One region of the Streptomyces sp. NPDC031466 genome, then DNA from elsewhere that is predicted to be linked to it. Evidence: riboswitches for the same ligand, from Rfam matches in the RefSeq annotation. Region 1 holds a riboswitch; each other region holds the start of a gene.
What was found. A riboswitch is a leader RNA that binds a small molecule or an ion and turns the genes downstream of it on or off. The one in region 1 is predicted to bind cobalamin.
Positions count from the first base shown of each region.

Region 2: it holds a riboswitch for cobalamin, as region 1 does, so the genes downstream of both, ACZ5GP_RS09745 (energy-coupling factor ABC transporter permease) here and cobN (cobaltochelatase subunit CobN) in region 1, are expected to answer to the same signal.
Region 3: it holds a riboswitch for cobalamin, as region 1 does, so the genes downstream of both, ACZ5GP_RS23485 (ribonucleoside-diphosphate reductase subunit alpha) here and cobN (cobaltochelatase subunit CobN) in region 1, are expected to answer to the same signal.
Region 4: it holds a riboswitch for cobalamin, as region 1 does, so the genes downstream of both, ACZ5GP_RS04200 (ABC transporter substrate-binding protein) here and cobN (cobaltochelatase subunit CobN) in region 1, are expected to answer to the same signal.

Region 1 is NZ_JBVIJT010000011.1:300,514-304,586, reverse strand. It holds gene cobN (cobaltochelatase subunit CobN) at 1-2,460, opposite strand, end outside; cobalamin riboswitch at 2,504-2,623, opposite strand; gene ACZ5GP_RS27680 (cobalamin biosynthesis protein CobG) at 2,738-4,073, shown strand, end outside.
Region 2 is NZ_JBVIJT010000004.1:207,967-212,039, forward strand. It holds gene ACZ5GP_RS09730 (energy-coupling factor ABC transporter ATP-binding protein) at 1-6, opposite strand, end outside; gene cbiQ (cobalt ECF transporter T component CbiQ) at 3-752, opposite strand; gene ACZ5GP_RS09740 (energy-coupling factor ABC transporter substrate-binding protein) at 759-1,133, opposite strand; gene ACZ5GP_RS09745 (energy-coupling factor ABC transporter permease) at 1,133-1,888, opposite strand; cobalamin riboswitch at 1,919-2,102, opposite strand; gene ACZ5GP_RS09750 (polyprenyl synthetase) at 2,369-2,647, shown strand; gene ACZ5GP_RS09755 (polyprenyl synthetase family protein) at 2,637-3,692, shown strand; gene ACZ5GP_RS09760 (oxygenase MpaB family protein) at 3,777-4,073, shown strand, end outside.
Region 3 is NZ_JBVIJT010000009.1:206,460-210,532, reverse strand. It holds gene mctP (monocarboxylate uptake permease MctP) at 1-1,495, shown strand, start outside; gene ACZ5GP_RS23490 (GNAT family N-acetyltransferase) at 1,584-2,087, shown strand; cobalamin riboswitch at 2,150-2,272, shown strand; gene ACZ5GP_RS23485 (ribonucleoside-diphosphate reductase subunit alpha) at 2,406-4,073, shown strand, end outside.
Region 4 is NZ_JBVIJT010000002.1:305,086-309,158, reverse strand. It holds gene ACZ5GP_RS04205 (FecCD family ABC transporter permease) at 1-197, opposite strand, end outside; gene ACZ5GP_RS04200 (ABC transporter substrate-binding protein) at 194-1,237, opposite strand; cobalamin riboswitch at 1,304-1,488, opposite strand; gene ACZ5GP_RS04195 (VOC family protein) at 1,496-1,954, opposite strand; gene ACZ5GP_RS04190 (helix-turn-helix domain-containing protein) at 1,960-2,820, opposite strand; gene ACZ5GP_RS04185 (haloacid dehalogenase-like hydrolase) at 3,065-4,073, shown strand, end outside.

The DNA.
Region 1 (4,073 bases):
CTTGGGGTCGACGGAGTAGAAGTTGCGGCCGGTCGGCAGGACGTTGACCAGGCCGCGCAGCGGGGAGCCGCTGGGCCCGGCGGGGACGAAGCGGCCCTCCAACGCCCGTACCGCGTTGTCCAGTTCGGCCGTGGTGCCCTCCAGGCGGGGCACGACCTCGCGGGCCGCGAACTCCAGGATGGCGGCGACCTGCTCGCTCTGGCCCGCGGCCACCGAGGCCACGGCCGCGGGGTCCCAGTCCGCGTCGTCCATCGCCTGGACCAGCGCGCGGGCCTTCTCCTCGGCCTCGTCGGCGCTCACGCGCGTCGCCGCGGACTCGTCCAGGCCGAGCGCCTCGCGCAGACCGGGCAGGGCGGAGGTGCCGCCCCAGATCTGGCGGGCGCGCAGGACGGCGAGGACGAGGTTGACGCGGTCGCCGCCCGCCGGGGCGGTGCCGAGGACGTGCAGGCCGTCGCGGATCTGCATGTCCTTGATCTCGCAGAGCCAGCCGTCGACATGGAGGAGGAAGTCGTCGAAGCCGTCGTCGTCCGGGCGGTCCTCCAGGCCCAGGTCGTGGTCGAGCTTCGCGGCCTGGATGAGCGTCCAGATCTGCGCCCGGATCGCGGGCAGCTTCGCCGGGTCCATCGAGCTGATCTGCGCGTACTCGTCCAGGAGCTGCTCCAGGCGCGCGATGTCGCCGTAGGAGTCGGCGCGGGCCATGGGCGGCACGAGGTGGTCGATGAGCGTGGCGTGCACGCGGCGCTTGGCCTGCGTGCCCTCGCCCGGGTCGTTGACCAGGAACGGGTAGATCAGCGGCAGGTCGCCGAGCGCGGCGTCGGGGCCGCAGGCCGCCGAGAGGCCCGCGTTCTTGCCGGGCAGCCACTCCAGGTTGCCGTGCTTGCCGAGGTGGACCATCGCGTCGGCGCCGAAGCCGCCGTCGGCCGCGGGGGCCGCGATCCAGCGGTAGGCCGCCAAGTAGTGGTGGGAAGGCGGCAGATCGGGGTCGTGGTAGATCGCGATGGGGTTCTCGCCGAAGCCGCGCGGCGGCTGGATGAGGATGAGCAGATTGCCGCGCCGCAGGGCGGCCAGCACGATGTCGCCCTCCGGGTCGCCGCCGTCGCCCACCCGCGAGCGGTCCAGGAACATCTCGCCGGGCGGCGGCCCCCAGTGCTGCTCGACGGAGTCCCGCAGCTCCTGCGGCAGCGTCGCGTACCAGCGCTTGTAGGCGGCGGCCGGGATGCGGACGGGGTTGGCGGCCAGCTGCTCCTCGGTGAGCCATTCCTGGTCGTGGCCACCCGCGTCGATCAGCGCGCGGATCAGCTCGTCGCCGTCGCCCGAGACGAGGCCGGGGATGTCGGCCTCGGGGCCGAAGTCGTAACCCTCGGCGCGCAGCCTGCGCAGCAGCGCGACGGCGGAGGCGGGGGTGTCCAGGCCTACCGCGTTGCCGATCCGCGAGTGCTTGGTCGGGTACGCGGAGAGCACCAGCGCGAGGCGCTTGTCGGCGGCCGGGATGTGCCTCAGGCGTGCGTGGCGTACGGCGATCCCGGCGACCCGGGCCGCCCGCTCGGCGTCGGCGACATAGGCGGGGAGCCCGTCCTCGTCGATCTCCTTGAACGAGAACGGCACGGTGATGAGGCGTCCGTCGAACTCCGGGACCGCGATCTGGCTCGCGGCGTCGAGCGGCGAGACGCCCTCGTCGTTCTCCTCCCAGGCCGAACGCGACCCGGTCAGGCACAGCGCCTGGAGGATCGGCACGTCGAGCCCGGTCAGCGCGCCTGCGTCCCACGACTCGTCGTCACCGCCCGCGGAGGCCTCGGCGGGCTTGGTGCCACCGGCGGCGAGGACCGTCGTGACGATGGCGTCGGCGGGGCGCAGCGCGTCGATCAGCTCGGGCTCGGGGGCGCGCAGCGAGGCCACGTACAGCGGCATCGGGCGGGCGCCCGCGTCCTCGATGGCACCGCACAGGTCGTCGATGAACGCGGTGTTGCCGCTCATGTGGTGGGCGCGGTAGTACAGCACCGCGACCGTCGGGCCCTCGATGTCGCGGGCGGCGCGCTCCAGCGGGCCCCAGGACGGCGCGGGCGCCGGCGGGTCGAAGCCGTGGCCGGTGAGCAGCACGGTGTCGGAGAGGAAGCGGGCCAGCTGCTCCAGGTTCGCGGGGCCGCCGTGCGCGAGGTAGGCGTGGGCCTCGGCCGCGATGCCGACGGGCACCGTCGAGGAGGCCATGAGCTGGGCGTCGGGTGCCTGTTCGCCGGTGAGCACGACCACCGGCAGACCGCTGGCGATGAGCTGGTCGAGCCCGTCCTGCCAGGCGCGGACACCGCCGAGGAGGCGTACGACGACGAGGTCGGCGCCCTCCAGGAGCGAGGGCAGCTCGGCGAGGTCCAGGCGGGAGGGGTTGGCGAACCGGTAGTCGACCGGACCCCCCGCCGCGCGGGCGCTGAGCAGGTCGGTGTCGGAGGTCGACAGCAGCAGAAGCATGCGGGCGCAGGCCTTCCTCGGGGTGTCCGCGCCCCGGGTGGTCGTATGGACGGCAGGAGTTCCTGGCTCGCCCCACCTCGGTGGGGCTCACAGTGGCGGGACCGCGCCGGATTCGCACCGGCCTTCCTCCCTCGGGTCCTGGTGGACCCACGCCGTCGCTGGCGTCGGCGGACCTGGCGGGCCGCCGCCTGCATAGTAAGTCCTGCCCGCCGCCGGTGGGGCGGCCGCCTGCCGGGACGGCCCGTCTCGGGAGGCGACCGGCCGGATCGGCGTGGGTATGCTCGCCGCCATGCCGCCCAGCCGAGCACCTTCCATGAACCAGGGCGAATCCCCCCTACGTGATCGGGTGCGCGACCGGGGCGACGCCTGTCCCGGGGCCCTGCGTCTGCACCGCGCCGACGACGGCGCGCTGGCCCGACTCCGGCTGCCCGCAGGACTTTTGACGGTACGTCAGGCGCTGGCGCTGGCCAACGCGGCCGAGCGTCTCGCGGACGGGAACCACAGCATCACCTCGCGCGGCAACATCGAGCTGCGCGGCCTCGGCGAGAGCTGCGGCGGCGAACTCTCCGCGCTCCTCGCGGACGCCGGCCTGCTGCCCTCCGAACGCCACGAGCGCGTCCGGAACATCGTGGCCTCCCCGCTGGCGGGACTCGACCGACTCGGCCACGCCGACGTGCAGTTGTGGGCCCGCGAGCTGGATGGGCTCCTGTGCGGGCAGGACTGGACGACAGCGCTTTCCGGCCGTTTCCTCTTCGTTCTCGACGACGGGCGCGGGGATGCCGCCGGGCTCGGCGGCGATGTGACCTTGATCGCAGAATCGGGCGGTACGGCGCTGGTACGCGTCGGGGACAGCGCCCGGCGGCTCCCGGGCCCCGACGCCCCGCGCGCCGCCCTCGCCGCGGCCGGGGCCTTCCTCGCCGCGGCCCGCGAGGCGGGCAACGGCGCGTGGCGGGTGACGGAACTGCCGGCCGGGCGGGGCGTGGACCTGGCGGAGGCGTTGGCGGCGGCGGGCCTCACGACGGAGCCCGTGACGCCGGACGCCTCGCCGAGCGGGTTCCCTTCCGCCGGGCGACCGCCGGCCGGGGCGGCTTCTGGGCTGACGGAGACCTCCGCGGCGTCCGGGTCGTCCATCCCGTCCACCCTTGCCTCCGCGCCGCCCGCACCCCCCGCGCCCAGCGCCCCGTCGGCCGCCGCCCCGCCCGCCCCCGGCGTCATCGGTGACGCCGACCTGGGGTACGCGGTCGTGGTGAGTGCCCGGCTCGGCCGGGTGAGCGCTGCCCAGTGGCGTGCCCTGCTTCCCGCGCCCGGCGGGGAGATCCGGGTCACCCCGTGGCGCGGCTTCGTCGTCCCGGGCTTCGCGGACGAGGCCGCCGCGCGCGAGCGGCTGCGCGCACTGGCCGACGCCGGTTTCCTCACCGACCCCCGCTCGCCCTGGCTCGGCGTCGGCGCCTGCACCGGACGCCCCGGCTGCGCCAAGTCCCTCGCCGACGTCCGCGCGGACGCCGTCCCCGGCGCCGGGGGCCTGCCCGTCCACTGGTCCGGCTGCGAGCGCCGGTGCGGACATCCGCGCGGCGACTGGGTGGACGTACTCGCCACCGGAGAGGGGCGCTACG
Region 2 (4,073 bases), on a different contig from region 1:
GCTCATCCAAGAAGCCTTTCCATGACGAAGGTGAGGGCGGTCAGGACCGCCAGGAGTGCCACGCCCGCTCCCACGAACCGCCGCGAGACGCGGGCCTCGGGCACCAGCACCCGCAGGGTGCCGTCGTAACCGCGTCCGGCGAGTCCGCCGTGCAGCCGGCTCGCCCGGTCGAAGGCCCGCACGAACGACGTGGCGCCCAGACCCGCGAGGGAGCGCCAGGCGGCGGCCCGTGTGGTGTGGCCGAGGCGTGCCGCCTGCGCCTGGCGGATGCGGGTCATGGCGTCCAGGAGCAGGAAGCTCATCCGGTAGGTCACCAGGGCGACGTCCACGACGGGCGCCGGGATGCCCGCCTTGACCAGGCGGGGCAGCAGATCCGACATCGGGGTGGTGAAGGCGAACAGGAGCACGCCGAGCGAGGCCGCCGAGGTGCGCAGGAGCAGGCCTCCCGCCCGCGCGGGCCCTGACTCCGCAAGGCTGACGAACCCGTCCGGGCCGCCGAGCTGGACGAGCAGGGTCAGCGCTCCGGTGACGCAGAAGCCGAGCGGTACGCGGTAGGCGCGCCACAGTTTGCGCGGCGGCACACCCGCCGGGCCGAGCAGCAGGACGATCGCGGTGGCCGCGACCAGGGCGGCGCCCGGCCAGGGCGGCAGGGAGATCGCGAGGAGGGTGAGGCCGAGCCCGAGTACGGCCTTGTCCACGGGGTGGCGGCGGCGCCAGCGACTGCTGTGCGCCGCCACGTCGATGGGCAGCACTGCCGGTCAGAGCTGCCCGGTCTTGGGCTCGGCGCCCTCGTCATCCGGGAGCTGCTCGGCGTGGGCCTCCTGTGCCTGCCGGCGTTCGGCGCCCTGCCTGCGGCCCTTGCGCAGGCCGAAGTAGTACGCGAGGACGCCGGCGCCGAGGGCCGCCTGGAGGGCGAAGAGCGCGGATTCGATTTCACCAGAGGGGGGCTCGTACAGGGGTGAGAACCACGGTTTGTAGTCCGGCTCGAGTTCGGTGATCGCCGTCTCCGCCTGGGCGTCGGCGCCGGTGAACGGTTCCTTTTTGTGGTCGCCGAGCCCGAGCGCCAGGGGCAGCACCGCGAGCGCCGCCACGACCACGAGCAGCAGGAGGTTGATCTTCGTGTTCCGGCTCATCATGCGCTGGCCTCCCTGTGCGTCTCGTGCGCCTGCTGCTTCGCGGGGGTCTCCTGCGTCGCGGGGGTCTCGTGCGGCGTGGCGGGCCGTTCGGCCTGCGGCAGCACGCCGAGCCGCGCCAGTTCGCCCCTGCTGGACTGCACGAGCAACCGCATGACCAGGACGGTGAGCAGCCCCTCGCTGACGGCGAGGGGGATCTGCGTGACGGCGAAGATCCCGCCGAACTTGCCCAGCGCGCCGAGGAAGCCGCTGCCGGGGTCCGGGAACGCCAGGGCCAGCTGGACACTGGTGACGCAGTACGTGGACAGGTCGGCGACGAAGGCCCCGAAGAACACGGCGGCCATCAGCGGCACGTCGAACCGCCTGAGCAGCCGGTAGACGGCGTAGCCGGCCCACGGCCCGACGATCGCCATGGAGAACACGTTGGCGCCCAGGGTGGTGAGCCCGCCGTGGGCGAGCAGCAGGGCCTGGAACAGCAGTGTGATGGTGCCGAGCACCGCCATGATCGGCGGCCGGAACAGGATCGCGCCCAGTCCGGTGCCCGTCGGGTGCGAGCAACTGCCCGTCACGGACGGGATCTTCAGGGCGGAGAGAACAAAGGTGAAGGCCCCGGCGGCTCCCAGGAGCAGGGTGCTCTCGGGGTGTTCCTTGACCTCACGGGTCAGACAACGGACTCCGTGGACGACGAACGGCGCGGACGCTACGCCCCAGGCGATCGCGTGCGCCGGCGGGAGGAAACCCTCGGCTATGTGCATGGCTCAGCAGACCCTCTCCAGCACCTCGTGGATGGACAACGTGCCTTGGCCGGTCTCCTGGCTGACGGGTCGTACCGACCGGACTCCGCCTTCCCGGGCACATGTGTGCCCAGTGGCTGCCGCGAGGGCTGGAGCCGGACTTCCCGATCACAGTGGCGAGGGCCGCACCGGCATCACACCGGATTTCCCGTTCACCAAGGCGTGGTGACATTAGTGCGCGACGGAGGGGCCTGACAACTTGCCCGGGCGATTCCGATCGTGGTCAGACGAGCCCGACACCCTGCGGGAACGGCCCCACGAGGACTCCCGGTTCGCTCGAGCAACGCCCGTGCGGCGTGTCGGCAACACGAGAGCGACGCGTTCACTCGATCGTGAGTTTCGGCCGGGCCGCACCCTGCGGGTGGTCATCCTGTGAGCGGCGACACGAGACGGTGGCCGGGCGGATGGGCCCCGGCGGAATGTCCTCCTGGGGGAAATGTCATGACGCGGGAAGCGAGCCGCATCGTCGGCTTCGGCGAGCGGGCGGTGCTGCTGGCGGCGGGGCTGGCCGACCTCGGGGTCAGCACGCTGGGCACGGCGGTGGGTACGGTACGAGGGCTGCTGCACCGCTCGGACGCGGCGGACCTGGCGGCGGACGCCGAGCACGATCTGCTGGCGCGCGGGCGCCTCGTGCGGGACCGGTACGCGGCGGTGCCCCCGGCCCACCTGGAGATCCTGGCCCGGCGCGCGCTGGCTCGGCGGGCCGCCGATGGCGTCTGACCTGTGGGAACCCGCACGGTTCAAGGACCGCGTCGACGCGGTGCTGCGTGAGTTCGTCGGCCAGGAGGCCGAGCGCTTCGCGGACGTCGATCCCCTCCTTCATCCGGTGGCCGAGCAGCTGGCGGCGGCCGTCGCGGACGGCAAGCGGCTGCGGGCGGCCTTCTGCTACTGGGGCTGGCGCGGGGTGGGCCAGCCCGACAGTGACGCGCTGGTGCGGGCGGCGGCCTCGATGGAGCTGGTGCACGCCGCCGCGGTCGTGCACGACGACCTCATCGACGACAGCCCGCTGCGGCACGGCCGCCCCACCGCCCATGTGGCCCTGCGGGGCTGTGTGCCCGACCGGCCCCGCGCGTCGGCCGACGGCAGGTCGCTGGCGATGCTGGTGGGCGATCTGCTGATGGGGCTCGCCGGGCAGCTGTTCGCCGCCAGTGGTCTGCCCGCCGCCTATCTGGCCCGGGCCCGCCCCCTGTGGTCGGCGCTGGCCCGGGAGCTGATCGCGGGCGAGTGCCTGGAGATCCTACGCACAGGAGCCGACCCCGACACCGCGGCCTCGCTGAAGGTGATCCGGTACAAGACCGCCAAGTACACCGTCGAGCAGCCCCTGTTGATCGGCGGGGCGCTGGCGGGTGCGGCCGGCCGGCTGCGGGCGGGCTACACCGCGTACGGCCTGCCGCTGGGTGAGGCGTTCCAGTTGCGCGACGACCTGCTCGGCCTGTTCGGCAGCCCCGAGCGCACCGGCAAGGCCAACGCCGACGACGTGCGCGGGCACCGGCCGACGGCCCTGCTGGCCGAGACCTGGCGCCTGGCCGGAGCCGGTCAACGGGATCAACTGCGTGCCCTGCTGGGCCGGCCCGATCCGGGCGCGGCGGATCTGCACGCCGTCCGCGAGGTGATGTGCGCGCTCGGGGCGCCCGACCGTATCGAGGACATGATCTCCGTCCGGGTCGAGGAGGCCCTGGACGCCCTGCACGAAGCGGACCTGCCGACACCCGCCGCCAAGGCCTTGACCGATCTGGCGCATGCGGCGGCGGCCCGCCTGTCCTGACCCCCGCGTGGGACGGCGGCCACCCGGTCCTCGGCCTGCCTCCCTCGGCCGTGGCCATCACCTTGGAAGACGAGGAACCCTGTCATGCTGTACACCGAGGCATCGATGAACGCCTTGCGCGAACCCGGGGACGAACTGGCCGATGCCACCGTCGCCACGCTCTTCGAGCGCGGGGAGGTCGGCAAGTTCAACACGTTGATGCGTTACGTCTCCACCGCCGGCTCTCCCCTGCCGGACGGGCTGCCGGACGTCGCCAGGGACTATCTGGCGGCCACCAGCCATCCCCCGCCGTGGGTGGACTGGGGCGAGATGGAGAAGGCCCGGCTGTTCTTCATCGACAACAACGTGCACATCTCCACGGCCCTGTCCTTCGCCTCCATG
Region 3 (4,073 bases), on a different contig from region 1:
CGGCCGGTCGTTCGGCACCTGGGTGACGTGGTTCCTGCTCGGCGGCGACCTCTACACCGCGTACACCTTCGTCGCCGTCCCCGCGGCGATCTACGCGGCGGGCGCGGCCGGCTTCTTCGCGGTGCCGTACACGATCCTCGTCTACCCGCTGATCTTCACCTTCCTGCCGCGCCTGTGGTCGGTCTCGCACAAGCACGGCTATGTGACGACCTCCGACTTCGTGCGCGGACGCTTCGGCTCCAAGGGGCTCTCGCTGGCCGTCGCGGTCACCGGAATCCTCGCCACGATGCCCTACATCGCGCTCCAACTGGTCGGCATCCAGGCCGTCCTTGACGTCATGGGCGTCGGCGGCGGCCCGGACACCAACTGGTTCGTCAAGGACCTGCCGCTACTGATCGCCTTCGCGGTGCTCGCCGCGTACACCTACTCCTCGGGGCTGCGCGCACCCGCGCTGATCGCGTTCGTGAAGGACGGTCTGATCTACCTCGTCATCGTCGTCGCGATCATCTACATCCCGATCAAGCTCGGCGGCTTCGACGACATCTTCGCCAAGGCCGGTGACGCCTTCGCGCAGACCAACCCGGCGACCGGCAAGCCGCGCGGCGCGCTCGCGCCCGCCGAGGCCGGCCAGTGGACGTACGCGACGCTCGCGCTCGGCTCGGCCCTCGCGCTGTTCATGTACCCGCACTCGATCACCGCGACGCTCTCCTCCAGGAGCCGCGACGTGATCCGCCGCAACACCACCATCCTGCCGCTGTACTCGCTGATGCTCGGCCTGCTCGCCCTGCTCGGCTTCATGGCGATCGCGGCCGGGATCAAGGTGGACAACGGCCAGCTGGCGATCCCCCAGCTCTTCGAGACCATGTTCCCCGACTGGTTCACGGGCGTGGCCTTCGCGGCCATCGGCATCGGCGCGCTGGTCCCCGCGGCCATCATGTCCATCGCGGCCGCGAACCTCTTCACCCGCAACATCTACAAGGACTTCCTCAAGCCCGACGCGACGCCCGAGCAGGAGACCAAGGTCTCCAAGCTGGTCTCGCTGCTGGTGAAGGTGGGCGCGCTGGTCTTCGTCCTCACCATGGACAAGACCGTCGCGATCAACTTCCAGCTCCTGGGCGGCATCTGGATCCTCCAGACCATGCCCGCCCTGGTCGGCGGCCTGTTCACCCGCTGGTTCCACCGCTGGGCGCTGCTCGCGGGCTGGGCGGTCGGCATGGTCTACGGCACGCTGGCCGCCTACGGTGTCGCCTCGCCGACGCAGAAGCACTTCGGCGGCTCGTCCGACTCGATCCCGGGCATCGGCGAGATCGGCTACATCGGCCTCACCGCGTTCGTCCTGAACGTGCTCGTGACGGTGGTCCTCACCTTCGCCATGCGGGCGCTGAAGGCCCCCGACGGCATCGACGAGACCTCCCCCGAGGACTACACCGCGGACGCGGGTGACCCCGGCGTCGTCGAGGAGCTGCCGCCGGCGACGGCGGGCGCCGCGCACTGAACACGACCCCGTGACGCAGGGCCGCATGACGAAGGGCCGCCGGAAATTCGGCGGCCCTTCGCCGTGCCCGTGCTGCACACTGCGCCGCATGGACAACACCACCCTCACGATCAGACCCGCACACCCCGACGAGTACGAGGCGCTCGGCGCCCTCACCGCACAGGCCTATCTCGCCGACGGCCACCTGGACTTCGGGGCGGACGACCCCTACCTCGCGGTGCTGCGCGACGTGGCGGCGCGCGCGGCCGCCGCCGAGGTCCTGGTGGCCGCGGCGGACGGGAAGGCGCTCGGCTGCGTCACCTACGTGCCGTCCGGCGGCCCGATGGCGGACATCGCCCGCGCCGGCGAGGCCGAGATCCGCATGCTGGCCGTCTCCCCCGAGGCCCGCGGCAGAGGCGTCGGCGAGACGCTCGTACGGGAGTGCGTGCGGCGCTCCAAGGACGCGGGCCGCACCGGGCTCGTCCTGTCCACCCAGACGTCGATGCACACCGCCCACCGGCTGTACGAGCGCCTGGGCTTCCGGCGCGCGCCCGAACGCGACTGGAGGCCCATCGAGACGGTGCCGCTGTTGGCGTACACGCTGACGCTGTAGGCGCCGCCCCCCGCGAGCCGACACAAGATGTGGGCCCGCCTCCAAGGCCCGGCACAAGATGTATGCTCGTGCTCGCTGTCGCCGCAGGGGAATCCGGTGCAAGTCCGGAACTGTCCCGCAACGGTGCATGTGTACGCATTCGGCGTACGCGGAGTCCGAGGACCTGCCGGCAGCGCACCCGTACCGTCCGGTCCGGGTGCCGACCGTCCGGGCCTCGTGGAGTGGGCCGGTGGACGCGGTACGCCGCCCTGCCCGGGTGCGCCCGTGTGCGCCCATCCCTCCCCCCTGGCCCAGAGCCGAGCGAGGGAGTGCCCCCACGTGACCATCGCGCCTGCCGAACCCGCGTCAGCGCCGTCGACGCCCACCGCCCAGGGTGCCGAAGGAACCGACGGGCCGGGGACCGCGCTGCTGCGCACCCTGACCGACCTCACCGCCGACCTGCCCGACGCCGACCCCGGCCGGGTGGCCGCCGCCGCGCTGCGCGGCCGCTCGGCGCGGGCCGACGAGGCCGAGCTGCGGGAGCTGGCCACCGAGGCGGCCGCGGGGCTCATCTCCGAGGACCCGGCGTACTCCAAGCTGGCGGCACGGCTCCTGTCGATCGGCATCCGCGAGGAGGCGGCGACGCAGGGCGTGCGCTCCTTCACCGACTCCGTCGCGGTCGGCCACCGCGAGGGCCTGATCGCCGACCGCACGGCGTCCTTCGTGACCGAACACGCGGCCCGGCTCGACGCGCTGGTGGAGGGCGCGCTCGCCGACGGCGCCGACTTCCGCTTCGAGTACTTCGGCCTGCGCACCCTGCACAGCCGCTATCTGCTGCGCCACCCGATCACCCGGCAGGTCATCGAGACCCCGCAGCACTTCATGCTGCGCGTCGCGAGCGGCCTGGCGGAGGACGGCAGCGAGCGCGCGCTCGACGAGGTCGCCGCGCTGTACCGCCTGATGAGCCGCCTGGACTATCTGCCGTCCTCGCCGACGCTCTTCAACTCCGGTACCCGCCACCCGCAGATGTCCTCCTGCTACCTCCTCGACTCCCCGCTGGACGAGCTGGACTCCATCTACGACCGCTACCACCAGGTCGCACGGCTCTCCAAGCACGCGGGCGGCATCGGCCTGTCCTACTCCCGCGTCCGCTCCCGGGGTTCGCTCATCCGCGGCACGAACGGGCACTCCAACGGCATCGTGCCGTTCCTGAAGACCCTGGACGCCTCGGTCGCCGCCGTGAACCAGGGCGGCCGGCGCAAGGGCGCCGCCGCGGTCTACCTGGAGACGTGGCACTCCGACATCGAGGAGTTCCTGGAGCTGCGCGACAACACCGGTGAGGACGCGCGCCGCACGCACAACCTCAACCTCGCGCACTGGATCCCGGACGAGTTCATGCGCCGGGTCGCCGCCGACCAGGACTGGTCGCTGTTCTCCCCGGCCGACGTGCCCGAGCTGGTCGACCTGTGGGGCGAGGAGTTCGACGCCGCCTACCGCGAGGCCGAGGCCGCCGGGCTCGCGAAGAAGACCATCCCGGCCCGCGACCTGTACGGCCGCATGATGCGCACCCTCGCGCAGACCGGCAACGGCTGGATGACGTTCAAGGACGCCGCCAACCGCACCGCCAACCAGACGGCGGAGCCCGGCCACACCGTGCACTCCTCCAACCTCTGCACGGAGATCCTGGAGGTCACGGACGACGGCGAGACGGCCGTGTGCAACCTCGGCTCGGTGAACCTCGGCGCCTTCGTGGACACGGCGAGCGGCGACATCGACTGGGAGCGCCTCGACGAGACCGTCCGCACCGCCGTCACCTTCCTCGACCGCGTCGTGGACATCAACTTCTACCCGACCGAGCAGGCCGGGCGCTCCAACGCCAAGTGGCGCCCGGTGGGCCTCGGCGCGATGGGCCTCCAGGACGTCTTCTTCCGGCTGAAGCTGCCCTTCGACTCCCCCGAGGCGCGTGCGCTCTCCACCCGCATCGCCGAGCGGATCATGCTCGCCGCG
Region 4 (4,073 bases), on a different contig from region 1:
AGGTTCCAGACGATGCCGTCCCTGAGGGGGGTGAGGCGCGACTCGCCCCAGCCGAGGTGCGCGGCGAGCACCGACCACACGTCGGGGACGGAGATCTCGGCGGGGCCGATGGTGACGGCGACCGCCACGGACAGCGCGAGCGCCGCGCACGCGGCCAGCCACAGCAGCCCCTGCCGGGCGGGTGCGGCCACGCTCATGTGGTGAGCCCGAACTTCCGCAGCCCGGCCGCCACTTGCTCGATGCCGTCGACGGTACGGATCGTGGGGTTCATGGCCTGGCCGCTGAGCCGGACGTACCACTTCTTCTTTACGGCGGTCAGGTTCTTGGTCGCCGGGTTGGTCTCCAGGAACCTGATCTTCGCCTCGGCGCTCTCGGCGGACTGCGACCTGCGGGTGAGGTCGCCGATGACGAGGACGTCGGGGTCGCGGTCGGCGACGGTCTCCCAGTTGATCTGGGGCCACTCCTCGCGGGTGTCGTCGAAGACGTTCTTCGCGCCGAGTTCGCGGGTGATGATGCCGGGGGCGCCGCAGCAGCCCGCCATGTACGGGGCGTCGGAGTTGGCGAACCAGTACAGGATCGTCGCGTCGGACGCCTTGATGTCCTTCGTGGCCTTCGCGACGCGGCCCTTCAGGTCGGCGATCAGCCGCTCGCCGCGCTGTCGCACGCCGAACACCTTCGCCAGGTCGCGGATCTCGCCGTAGACGGTGTCCATGGTGAGGGTCCGCACGCGTTTGCCGTCGCCGCCGCCGTCGTTGTCCTTGCCCGCGCAGTCGGTGGGCGAGACGTAGACGGGCACGCCGAGGTCGGTGAACTTCGCGCGGTCGGCGACGCCGCCCTTGCCGACGGTGTAGAGGAAGGAGGCGCTGACGAAGTCCGGTTCCTTGGCAAGGACCTTCTCCAGGGAGGGGTAGCGGTCGGCGAGCCGCTCCACCTTCGCGTTGTCCTTCTCCAGGTTCTTCGCGACCGGGTCGGTCCAGGTGCCGGTGCCGGCCATGCGGTCGGCGAGCCCGAGGGAGAGCAGGATCTCCGTGGAGCCCTGGTCGAGCGAGACGGCGCGCTGGGGCGGGGCCGTGACCTGCACGTTTTTGCCGCAGGAGGCGACGGTGACGGGGTAGCCGTCGGCGCCTTTGCCCGCGGGCTCCGGTGCCGAGCCGCCGCCGCAGGCGCTGAGCGCGAGCGTGCCGGCCGTGAGGAGTCCGGCACAGCGCAGGACGGGTGTACGGGCTTTCGAGGACACGCGATCCCTTGGGTGTCACGGCTCATACGCGGAGCCTGGTCTGCGTCACGACCTTCGCCGCCCGGTGTGCGGGCGAAGGCGCCAGCAGGTCTTCGGACTCGGGATCGACCGGGCGGGGCGCCTTCCCGGGCGTCGTGAGACGCCCAGTGGCCGTGGCCCCGCCCGTCCCCCTCACCGCTGCGCGTCAGTTCCGGATTCGCACCGGATTCCCTGGCCCAGGTGTGGGTTTGACTGGCTTGCGCAAGTTATCACGCGTGCTCACGGGGTCGGTCCGGGCCTCGGCTCGCCCCGGTAGGAGCCGAAGGACCAGTGGTTTCCCTCTGGGTCCGCGACGGCGAACTCGCGGCCGCCGTACGGTTTGTCCTCGATCTCGGCGATGACCCGCACGCCCGCCTCGGTGAGGCGGCGGTACAGGTCCTCCACCCGGTCGGTGACGACGTAGGCGCTCGCGGTGCCGGGTGTGCCGCAGGTGCCCTCGGTGGCGGGGTCGTGGGAGCCGAGCATGACGCCGCCGCCCTCGGGCCAGTCGAGCTGGGCGTGGACGACGCGGCCGCCGTCCTCGTAGACGGCCGTGCGCAGGAAGCCGACGGTGCCGACGAGGAAGTCGATCAGCGCGGGGGCGTCCTCGGCCTGGAGGCCCGGCCAGATGGTGGGGGCCGGCGCGGCGGGGGCGGGGGGCGGTGTGGGGTTGGGTGTGGGGTTCGGTGTGGTGTTCATGTCCTTCACTCTTCGCCCTCGCCGTGTGCCCCGGCTTGGATGTTCCGGCACTCTTCGGCGAGCCAGCCGGTCGGGCTCGTCCCCGTGTACTGGCGGAAGTCGCGTACGAGGTGGGAGTGGTCGCAGTAGCCGGTGTCGGCCGCGACCCGGGCGAGGTTCGGCGGGCCGCCCGCCGCGACGGCGCGGACCACGGCGTCCTTCGCGTGCTGGAAGCGCATCAGGCGGGCGGCCTGCTTGGGGCTCAGCCCGGTCTCGGCGCGGAAGAGCGCGGTCAGGCGGCGTTCGCTGAGCGCGACGTGCCGGGACAGGGCGCCCAGCGTGCCCGCGCCGCGGTGCCGGGCCAGCCAGGCCCAGGCCTCGGCGACCTCGGGGCGTACGGACCCGGCGGTCCGTTCGGTGGCCGCGCGCCGCCGCAGGTAGGCGGACAGGGCGGCGAAGCGGTCCTCCCAGTGGTCCAGCTCGCACAGCCGCTCGCGGAGGTCGGCGGCGCGCTCGCCGAACACGTCGGTGCCGGCGACGACGGGCTGTCCGGTCAGCGCTCCGGCGGGCAGGCCGAGGAGGGCGCGGGCCGCCAGCGGGTGCACGGCGAGCTGGATGCCCGCCTCGTGCTCGGGCTGGACGACGTACACGGGGCTCTGGTGCAGGCCGCCCACGACGATGTCGGTGCGGGCGGCGTCCGCGCCGCTCGCCTGGTCGGGGGTGTCGCCGCCGGCGATGGTGCCGTCCAGCGAGAAGATCACCGTCAGGTGGGGCGAGGGCAGGCCCCGGTGCAGGGCGGGGCGCTGTCCCGCGGTGCGGTAGCCGACCGCGGAGACGACCATGCCGTCGAGCCGGGGGACGGCTCTGACGAACTCACGGGAGCCCATGCGGCCAGTATGGGCGATGTGATCGCCGTCCGCTGCGGGCCCCTCCCGGCACCCGCCGCCCCCGCCCTTGCCCGCCGCTCTCCCGGGCCCGGCGTCCCTCTCCGCTACCCGCCTCCGCCTCCCCCCATGCCGCCGCCGCACGGTGACGTCGATCATGGGAATCGGCCCCCGGGGGCCCATAGAGTTGCGCGCCGCTCCGAACGGGGCGCACTCCGCTCGCAGGGAACGGCAGGGACACAGAGACATGGCAGCAGTACGGGTGAAGAGCAGGCCGGCCCTCATCGCCACCGTGGGCGCGCTGGCCGCCGCCGTCCTCGCGGGCAGCGCGCTGTGGCCGACGAACGAGGCGTCCGCCGCCGACACCTCGGCGGCCACCGCCCGCGAGCTGTCGCACTGGCCGAAGCCCGTCGCGAAGCGGCTCGGCGAGGTCATCGCCGCGAACGACCACAAGGGCGCGTACGCCGTCTTCGACGCGGACAACACGACGTACCGCAACGACCTGGAGGAGTCGCTGCTGCCCTTCCTGGAGATGAAGGGTGTCCTGACCCGCAAGACCATGGACCCGTCCCTGAAGGTCATCCCCTTCAAGGACAAGGCCGGGCACAAGGAGAGCCTCTACAGCTACTACAACCGGCTGTGCGAGGTGGACGACCAGGTCTGCTACCCCTGGGCCGCGCAGATCTTCTCCGGGTTCACGCTGAGGGAACTCAAGAAGTACGTCGATGAGTTGCTGGCGTACGGCAAGCCGATCCCGGCCGAGTACTACGAGGACGGGAAGCCGACGAGGACCGAGGTGAAGCCGCCGGAGTTCTCGCCGGGCATGCGGCAGCTGTACCGGACGCTGCGGGCGCACGGCATCGAGGTGTACGTGGTCAGCGCGGCCGCCGAGGACCTGGTGCGCATGGTCCTCGCGGACCCGAAGTACGGCTACGGCGTGCGGCCGCAGAACGTCATCGGCGTCTCGCTCCAGCTCAAGGACCGCGGGACCGGTGACGTCACCACCTCCCGCAAGGAGATCGCCGAGGGCCGCTTCGGCGAGAAGGAGCGGGCGCGGCTCGCCGGGCGCGAGCTGACGCCGCACCTGTGGGCGCCGCTGACCTGGTTCGAGGGCAAGCCCGCGGCGATCAACACCTACATCGACGAGTGGCGGAAGCCGATCCTGGTGGCCGGGGACACCCCGGTCAGCGACGGCCCGATGCTGTTCCACTCCGCGGACGTGGAGCACGGCGGCGTACGGGTGTGGGTCAACCGCA